One region of the Streptomyces tirandamycinicus genome, then DNA from elsewhere that is predicted to be linked to it. Evidence: riboswitches for the same ligand, from Rfam matches in the RefSeq annotation. Region 1 holds a riboswitch; the other holds the start of a gene.
What was found. Region 1 has a riboswitch for glycine ahead of gcvP (aminomethyl-transferring glycine dehydrogenase). Riboswitches for the same ligand answer to the same signal wherever they lie in the genome.

Region 1 (4,751 bases):
TCCGAGCAGGCCAAGCCGGACGGGCTGGTGCTCATCGAGCCGGGCACCGAGCGGGAGCTGCTGGGGCCGATGCCGGTGCGGACGCTGCCGGGGGTGGGGCCGGCGACGGGGGAGCATCTGCGGCGGGCGGGCATGACCACGGTGGCGGATCTGGCCGAGGCGGGCGAGGACGAGCTCGTCAGGCTGCTGGGCAAGGCGCACGGGGGTGCGATCTTCCGTATGGCGATGGGCCGGGACGACCGCCCGGTGGTCGCGGAGCGGGACGCCAAGTCCGTGTCGGTGGAGGACACCTTCGACGTGGACCTGCACGACCGGGTCCGCATCCGGACCGAGGTGGAGCGGCTCGCGGACCGCTGTGTGCACCGGCTGCGCGCCTCCGGGCACTCGGGGCGGACGATCGTGCTGAAGGTGCGGCGGTTCGACTTCTCGACGCTGACCAGGTCGGAGACGCTGCGCGGGCCCACCGACGATCCCGCGGTGGTGCGGGAGGCGGCGACGAGACTGCTGGACGCGGTGGACACCACGGGCGGGGTGCGGCTGCTCGGCGTGGGCGTGAGCGGCCTCGCCGACTACACGCAGGAGGATCTCTTCGCCCAGGCCGCGGCGGGGGACCGGCCCGAGGGGGACCCGGCGGCGGAGCCGTCCCGGCGGCAGGCGCCGGCGGAGGACCGGCCGCCGGACCGGGAGGCCGCCCCGGGTGCCGTGCGGCGCTGGGCCGCCGGCCAGGACGTCCGGCATGCCGACCACGGCGCCGGATGGGTGCAGGGCAGCGGACTGGGGAGGGTCACCGTCCGCTTCGAGGAACCGTGGTCGGCCCTGCCGGGCCGGGTGCGCACGTTCGCCGTGGACGACCCCGGTCTGGAGCCTTCGGACCCGCTGCCGCTGGTGCGGCCGCCGGAGGGTCAGTCGTCAGGGCCCGCGGGCCGCCCGAGGCCGCGGTCCCCGGCGGACCCGGTGCCCGAGTCGGGGCCGTCCCCCTCGCCGCCGGGGGCCGGCGAGGCGGTGGGCCGCTCCGGCGGTGACGGCAGGTCGAGACCGTAGTGGTGGTAGAGCTGCAGCTCCTGCTCGGGGGAGAGATGGCGGCCGACCCCGAAGTCGGGCGCATCCTTGATCAGAGCGCGCTCGAACGGTATGTGGAGGCCGTCGCCCTCGAGCTCGCTGGGCTCGAGGGGGACGAACGCGTCCCGGCTGAACAGCCCGGTCCGTACGGCCGCCCATTCGGGGACGCCCGTCGCGTCGTCGAGGTACACCTCGTCCACGGTCCCGATCCTGGTGCCGTTGCGGTCGAACGCCTTGCGGCCGATCAGGCTGCGCGGATCGATGTCGGTCTGCACGGTCCCTCCAAGCAGGTCGCGCGGGTTCGCTGCACACTACGAAAGTGCACATCCCGGGCGTCGTCCACTCGAAAGTCCCCGGTGAGACCGCGCTGGTACGCTGGCAGCGGCTGCTGACCCCGTGCGGGAGAGCGCCCCGGTGAAAGCCGGAGCCGCCGAAGGAGCAAATCCTCCCCGGAATCTCTCAGGCCCCTGTACCGCACGGACGAGGTCACTCTGGAAAGCAGGGCGGGCGTCGGACGGCATCCGCTCTCACCGACGGTGAAAGCCGGCGCGCCCGAGGGCGCGCCGGTGAAGCTCTCAGGTTGAGATGACAGAGGGGGAGGCCGTCCGGGCACCCGCGCCGTGGTGCCCCTCGCAGGTCGTCACGACCAGGAGGCCTCCGCAATGACCGCCAACCGCATTCCGCTCTCCCGACTGGAGCGAGGCACCCCCTTCGAGCAGCGCCACATCGGCCCCGACACCGAGGCCCAGGCGAAGATGCTGGCGCAGGTCGGCTACGGCTCGCTGGACGAGCTGACCGCCGCCGCCGTGCCGGACGTGATCAAGAGCGCCGGGGCCCTGGGGCTGCCCGGCGCCCGTACCGAGGCCGAGGTGCTCGCCGAGCTGCGCGGCCTCGCCGACCGCAACCAGGTGCTCGCCCCGATGATCGGCCTCGGCTACTACGGGACCTTCACCCCGCCGGTCGTCCTGCGGAACGTGATGGAGAACCCGGCCTGGTACACGGCGTACACGCCGTACCAGCCGGAGATCTCGCAGGGCCGTCTGGAGGCGCTGCTCAACTTCCAGACCATGGTCGCCGACCTGACCGGGCTGCCCACCTCCGGCGCCTCGCTGCTCGACGAGGGCACCGCAGCCGCGGAGGCCATGGCGCTGTCCCGGCGCATCGGCAAGGTCAAGAACGGCGTCTTCCTGGTCGACGCCGACGCACTGCCGCAGACCATCGCCGTGATCGAGACCCGGGCCGAGCCGACCGGCGTCGAGGTCGTCGTGGCCGACCTCGGCGAAGGCATCCCCGCGGAGATCGCCGAGCGCGGCGTCTTCGGCGTCCTGCTCCAGTACCCGGGCGCCTCCGGTGCCGTCCGCGACATCAAGCCGGTCATCGACCAGGCGCACGAGCTCGGCGCGATCGTCACCGTCGCCGCCGACCTGCTGGCGCTGACCCTGCTCACCTCGCCCGGCGAGCTCGGCGCGGACATCGCCGTCGGCACCACCCAGCGCTTCGGCGTCCCCATGGGCTTCGGCGGCCCGCACGCCGGCTACATGGCCGTCCAGGAGAAGCACGCCCGCAGCCTGCCCGGCCGGCTGGTCGGCGTGTCCGTCGACGCCGACGGCAACAAGGCGTACCGCCTCGCGCTGCAGACCCGCGAGCAGCACATCCGCCGCGAGAAGGCCACCAGCAACATCTGCACCGCCCAGGTGCTCCTCGCCGTCATGGCCGGGATGTACGCCGTCTACCACGGCCCCGAGGGCCTGCGGACCATCGCGCGCCGGACCCACCGCTACGCCGCCATCCTCGCCGAGGGGCTGCGCGCCGGCGGCGTCGGGCTGGTGCACGGCACCTTCTTCGACACGCTGACCGCCCGCGTCCCGGGCCGGGCGGCCGAGGTCGTGGCCGCGGCCCGCGCGGGCGGCGTCAACCTGCGCCTCGTCGACGCCGACCATGTGTCGGTCTCCTGCGACGAGACCACCCTGCGGGCCCAGGTGTCCGCCGTCTGGGCGGCCTTCGGCGTCGAGGGCGACATCGACGCGCTCGACGCGACCGCCGAGGACGCCCTGCCGGCGGCGCTGCTGCGCGAGGACGACTACCTCACGCACCCGGTCTTCCACGCGCACCGCTCCGAGACCGCGATGCTCCGCTACCTGCGCCGGCTGGCCGACCGCGACTACGCGCTGGACCGGGGCATGATCCCGCTCGGCTCCTGCACGATGAAGCTGAACGCGACCACCGAGATGGAGCCGGTCACCTGGCCCGAGTTCGCCCAGATCCACCCCTTCGCCCCCGCGGAGCAGGCCGAGGGCTATCTGACCCTGATCCGCGAGCTGGAGGAGCGCCTCGCCGAGGTCACCGGCTACGACAAGGTCTCCATCCAGCCGAACGCCGGGTCCCAGGGCGAGCTGGCCGGCCTCCTCGCCGTCCGCGCGTACCACCGCGCCAACGGCGACGAGCAGCGCACCGTCTGCCTCATCCCGTCGTCCGCGCACGGCACCAACGCCGCCAGCGCGGTGATGGCCGGCATGAAGGTCGTCGTGGTGAAGACCGCCGACGACGGCGAGATCGACGTCGAGGACCTGCGCGCCAGGATCGAGCAGCACCGCGACGAGCTGGCCGTCCTCATGATCACGTACCCGTCGACGCACGGGGTGTTCGAGGAGCACGTCGCCGACATCTGCGCCCGGGTGCACGAGGCCGGCGGCCAGGTGTACGTCGACGGCGCCAACCTGAACGCGCTGGTCGGGCTGGCGAAGCCCGGCGAGTTCGGCGGCGACGTGTCGCACCTCAACCTGCACAAGACGTTCTGCATCCCGCACGGCGGCGGCGGTCCGGGTGTCGGTCCGGTGGCCGTCCGCGAGCATCTCGCGCCCTATCTGCCGAACCACCCGCTCCAGCCCGCCGCCGGGCCCGCCACGGGCGTCGGCCCGATCTCGGCCGCCCCCTGGGGCTCCGCGGGCATCCTGCCGATCTCGTGGGCGTACGTCAGGCTGATGGGCGGTGAGGGCCTGAAGCGCGCCACCCAGGTCGCGGTGCTCGCGGCGAACTACATCGCCAAGCGCCTCGAGCCGCACTACCCGGTGCTGTACACCGGCCCGGCCGGCCTGGTCGCGCACGAGTGCATCGTCGACCTGCGGCCGCTGTCGAAGGCCACCGGTGTGAGTGTCGACGACATCGCCAAGCGCCTCATCGACTACGGCTTCCACGCTCCGACGATGTCGTTCCCGGTGGCCGGCACGCTGATGATCGAGCCCACCGAGAGCGAGGACCTGACCGAGATCGACCGGTTCTGCGACGCGATGATCGCCATTCGTGCGGAGATCGAGAAGATCGCCTCGGGCGAGTGGCCCGCGGAGGACAACCCGCTGCGGAACGCCCCGCACACCGCGGCCGTGCTCGGCGGTGCCTGGGAGCACGCCTACAGCCGCGAGGAGGCCGTCTTCCCGGCCGGAGTCCAGGCGGCGGACAAGTACTGGCCGCCGGTGCGGCGGATCGACGGAGCCTTCGGCGACCGCAACCTGGTCTGCTCCTGCCCGCCGCTTGACGAGTACGAAGGCCAGTAACCCTCCCGGCGGGCTCCGGCGGGTCGCCCGCAGCGGCTCGGGGAACGCGTGAGGGCCGGCTCGGAGATCTCTCCGAGCTGGCCCTCTGCGCTTCCGCGCCGACGTGCACCGGGAGCCGCTGACGGCGGTCCCGGTGCCCGC
Region 2 (4,751 bases), 2.4 Mb from region 1:
GGTGGCGTCGTCGACGTGGTAGGCGACCACGTTGTAGAGCTTGCCGGAGAAGTTGATCTTCATGCCGTGGGTCAGGTGCCCGCCGTGCGCGAGGTTCAGGCCCATGATCGTGTCGCCCGGCTTCAGCAGGGCGAACATCGCCGCCGCGTTGGCCTGGGCGCCCGAGTGCGGCTGCACGTTCGCGTGCTCGGCGCCGAACAGCTCCTTGATGCGGTCGATGGCGATCTGCTCGACCACGTCGACGTGCTCGCAGCCGCCGTAGTAGCGGCGGCCGGGGTAGCCCTCGGCGTACTTGTTGGTCAGGACGGAGCCCTGCGCCTCCATGACCGCGACCGGGGCGAAGTTCTCCGACGCGATCATTTCCAGGGTGGACTGCTGGCGGTGGAGCTCGGCGTCGACGGCGGCGGCGACATCCGGGTCGAGCTCGTGGAGAGGGGTGTTGAGAAGCGACATCTTGCTATCCCTAGGGTCGGGTCCTGCTCAGCTGGCGAAGTCGGTGTACTCGGCGGCGGAGAGCAGGTCCTCCGGCTCCTGTGCGACCCGCACCTTGAACAGCCAGCCGCGCTCGAAGGGGGCGGAGTTCACCAGCGACGGGTCGTCCACGACGTCCTGGTTGGCCTCGACGACCTCACCCGTCACCGGGGAGTACAGATCGCTGACCGACTTGGTCGACTCCAGCTCGCCGCAGGTCTCGCCCGCGGTCACCGTGTCGCCGACCTCCGGGAGCTGGACGTACACGACGTCGCCCAGGGCGTTCGCCGCGTGCTCCGTGATGCCGACCGTCGAGACGCCGTCCTCGGCGGCCGACAGCCACTCGTGCTCCTTGCTGTACCGCAGCTGCTGGGGGTTGCTCATGACCTGAATTCTCCTGTACGCGGGGACGTGCTGCTGATGGGGGATGCCGGAGTGGCTACTTCTGGCGCTTGTAGAAGGGGAGCGCCACGACTTCGTACGGCTCATGGGTACCGCGGATGTCGACGCCGACGCCCTCGGTGCCGGGCGCGGCGTGCGCGGCGTCCACGTAGGCCATGGCGAGCGGCTTGCCCAGGGTCGGCGAAGGGGCGCCGGAGGTCACCTCGCCGACGGCCTCGCCACCGGCGACCACGGACATCCCGGCCCGCGGCACCCGGCGGCCCTGGGCGACCAGGCCGACCAGCTTGCGGGGCGGGTTCGTGGCGGCACGCTCCGCGGCGGCCTCCAGGGCCTTGCGGCCGACGAAGTCGCCCTCCTTCTCGAACTTCACGACCCGGCCGAGACCGGCGTCGAAGGGGGTGAGCGACGTGGTCAGCTCGTGCCCGTACAGCGGCATGCCCGCCTCCAGGCGCAGCGTGTCGCGGCAGGACAGGCCGCAGGGCACCAGCCCGGCCGGGGCGCCGGCCTCGGTCAGCGCCTGCCACAGCGTCTCCGCGTGCCGGGGCTCGACGAACAGTTCGAATCCGTCCTCGCCGGTGTAGCCGGTGCGGGCGATCAGCGCCGGGACGCCGGCGACGGTGCCGGGGAGGCCGGCGTAGTACTTCAGTCCGTCCAGGTCGGCGTCGGTGAGCGAGCCGAGGATGCCCGGTGACGCGGGGCCCTGTACGGCGATGAGCGCATATGCGTCACGGTCGTCGCGTACGGCGGCGTCGAAGCCCTCGGCACGCTCCGTGAGGGCGTCGAGGACGGTCTGCGCGTTGGAGGCGTTGGCGACGACCATGTACTCCGTGTCGCCGAGGCGGTAGACGATCAGGTCGTCGAGGATGCCGCCGTCCTCCCGGCAGATCATCGTGTAGCGGGCGCGGCCGGTGGCGACGCCGCCGATGTTGCCGACCAGCGCGTAGTCCAGCAGCGCGGCGGCCTGCGGCCCGGTGACGCTGATCTCGCCCATGTGGGAGAGGTCGAAGAGACCGGCCTTCGTCCGGACGGCGTGGTGCTCGTCGCGCTCGCTCGTATACCGCAGCGGCATGTCCCAGCCCGCAAAATCGGTCATGGTCGCGCCCAGCGAGCGATGCAGGGCGTCGAGGGCGGTGAGACGGGGGGCGTTGCTCATGGATGGGGCTCCCAGGGCATGACTGGCGAGGACGATCCTCCCCATCTGTCATCGAAACCTGAGAGGTTCGTCACGACCACACGTAGCCGACGTACGCGGAGGGCGTGACTTGCACCTTGGGTGGAACCGCAGGAGCTGCGGTCCGCTTTTCAGATCTGCCTCGTCGCGCGCGGTACGGGGCCTGAGAGATTCAAGGGAGGGACTTGCTCCTTCGGCGCCCGGCCCACAGAGTGGCCGGGACTCTCCCGCGCGGATTCAAGCGGCCGGTATGCAGTTTGCGCGGACATCATTGCACGGGTGCTCGCGTCGGCAAATCACTTGGTGGCCATTACCTTTTCTTTAGGCTTCTTGGGCAGGGTCTGGAGACCCGACAGGGGGAGAGTGAGCTGATGACGTTGCAGCAGCCCGGTGCGTATCCGGCGACCGCAGGGGTGCCCGCACGGCCCCGATTCCCCGCGCGAGCCGCCGGGGCCGCCGGGCGCGGCCTGCCGATCGGCCTCACCACGGCCCCGCCCCTCGTACGCGACCTGCGGGAACGGCAGGGGCACGGCCCGCGCGCCCTGGCCTTCCGCCGCGGCGACCTGGTCGTGATCTCCGGGCTGCCCGGCAGCGGCAAGTCCACGCTCATCCGGCGGGCGGCCGAGGGCGGCGGGATCGACTCCCAGGACACCCGGGACCGCTGGGACCGGCGGATGCCCCGCGCCGTGCCGTACGCCGTCTACCGCCCGCTCGTGCGCCTCGCCCACTACGCGGGGCTGCGGCGGGCGCTGCGCTCCGGGGAGAGCGTGATCGTGCACGACTGCGGTACCCAGTCGTGGGTCCGCCGCTGGCTGGCCCGCGAGGCACGCAGGCGGGGCTGCGAGCTCCATCTGCTCCTGCTGGACGTCACACCCGAGACCGCCCGCGCGGGCCAGCGGGAGCGCGGCCGCGGCGTCTCCGGCTACGCCTTCGCGCGCCACCGCCGAGCGGTCTCCCGCATCCTCCGGGCCGTCGAGCGCGGCCACCTCCCCGCGGGCTGCGCCTCCGCGACCCTGCTCGACCGCGCCGCGGCCTCCGCGCTGACCCGGATCGGCTTCGCCGAGCAGCCCTGACGACGGGCCGGAGAGCGCGCGGCCGCATGGTGGGTCCGGGCCCGCGCCACCCCCGCCGCGGCCGCTACCCTGCTGCGCAGGACGTCGCGGCCGGCCTGTCCGGGTCGGCGGGGGAAGCAGGGATCGCAGTGGACACGACATGGCCCGCCAATGAGCTCGAAGAGGTGCTGGCCGCATCGGTCGGGAACCCCTCGGCCGGGGGGCGGCTCGTGGAGGTGCTGGGGCGCAGCTCCGTGTGGGTGCCGCTGCCCAACGGCGGCGGCCCCGACAGCGCCAGCCTCGACCTGCCCACGGTCGAGATGGACGGCATCCCCTACGTCCCCGTCTTCAGCTCCCAGGAGCAGTTCCGCCTCGGAGCGGGCGACCACATGTCCGGCACCGTCGCGCCCGCCGTCGAGTTCGCCCGGGGGCTGCCCCCGCAGCTCGGCATCGCCGTGAACCCCGGCGGCGCCGTCGGCGTGCCGCTGCCGCCGCCCGCCGTGGCCGAGCTGTGCCGGATGGGCTCCGGGCCGCTGGGCGGCACCTCCGCTGCCGGGAGCCACGAGCGAGGGGGCGCGGCGAGCGGCGGCCGGGTCAGGCTCTTCGAGCCGGACTGGCAGGAGGAGCCGGTCGACTTCCTCGCCGCCGCGGCCGGGGAGTTCGAGTCGACCCGGGTCGTCCAGACCGCCCGCAGGATCCTGGCCAGCATCGAGGGCGGCCCGCCGGTGCTGTTCGTCGGCGTCCAGCTCTCCGCCTTCGACGACCCCGACCGTGCCGCCCCGATGGACGCCCTCGGCCGTGCCCTCGGCCGGGTCGCCGTGAAGTGGCCGGTCAACCTGGTGCTGCTCGACATCGCCCAGGACCCCGTCGGCGACTGGATGCTCACCAGGGTCCGGCCCTTCTACACCCGGCAGTACGCGTAGAGGTCACGTTGGTGTCGGTACGGCCGCATAAGCTGGTTTGATGACGGGGTTGCCGCACTCGCGTGCCCAGGGCGGCGCGAGGGAACGGCGGATCGAAGAGGGGCGGGACCCAGAGTGAGTGCGTCAGGCACCGCGGCGGCCGGGCAGGTCGAGCACATGCTGCGCCAGGTGACGCCCGGGCGCTACGACGCGTACGAGGCGCTGCTCCAGGCCCTCGCCGACGGCCGGGTGTGGATGCTGCTCTGGCACGGCCAGGCCGGTTCTCCCGACGCCCAGTACGGCAACATGGAGGTGGACGGCCTCGGGTACGCGCCCTGCGTCACCTCGGCCGAGGAGCTCTCCGCGTCCGGCTGGACCAGGGCCCACGAGGTGGTCGCCGGCGCCGACGTGGCCCGTGCCCTCTTCCCCGACCGCTGGGGCATCTGGCTCAACCCGCACGCGCCGGGTGGGGGCGTCGGCATCCCCTGGCCCGATCTGCGCCGGATCGCCACCGGCCTCGACCGGATGCCCGCCGGGCCCCTGCGGCTGACGGAACCGGCCATCGAGATCCCCCAGTTCTACGCGCTGCTCACACAGAACGCACACCGCACCCCGGTCGTCCGGTCGCTGCGCAGGGCCTGGGTGCAGCCGTCGCTGGGCGCTCCGTACCTGGCCATCGGCCTCGATCTCTACGACACGGGCCGGCAGTCCGTCGAGTCCGTGCGCGCCATGATGCAGCAGTCGATCGCCGCC

Region 2: another riboswitch for glycine. It lies ahead of gcvT (glycine cleavage system aminomethyltransferase GcvT); the one in region 1 lies ahead of gcvP (aminomethyl-transferring glycine dehydrogenase).

Annotation. Positions count from the first base shown of each region.
Region 1 covers NZ_CP029188.1:2,461,507-2,466,257, reverse strand. Annotated here, with positions in the region: gene DDW44_RS10885 (DNA polymerase IV) at 1-1,041, shown strand, start outside; partial or broken gene DDW44_RS33515 (PRC-barrel domain-containing protein) at 1,188-1,259, opposite strand; glycine riboswitch at 1,449-1,544, shown strand; gene gcvP (aminomethyl-transferring glycine dehydrogenase) at 1,722-4,610, shown strand.
Region 2 covers NZ_CP029188.1:4,838,005-4,842,755, forward strand. Annotated here, with positions in the region: gene glyA (serine hydroxymethyltransferase) at 1-453, opposite strand, end outside; gene gcvH (glycine cleavage system protein GcvH) at 481-855, opposite strand; gene gcvT (glycine cleavage system aminomethyltransferase GcvT) at 911-2,026, opposite strand; glycine riboswitch at 2,187-2,284, opposite strand; gene DDW44_RS21460 (AAA family ATPase) at 2,416-3,117, shown strand; gene DDW44_RS21465 (enhanced serine sensitivity protein SseB) at 3,246-4,019, shown strand; gene DDW44_RS21470 (enhanced serine sensitivity protein SseB C-terminal domain-containing protein) at 4,134-4,751, shown strand, end outside.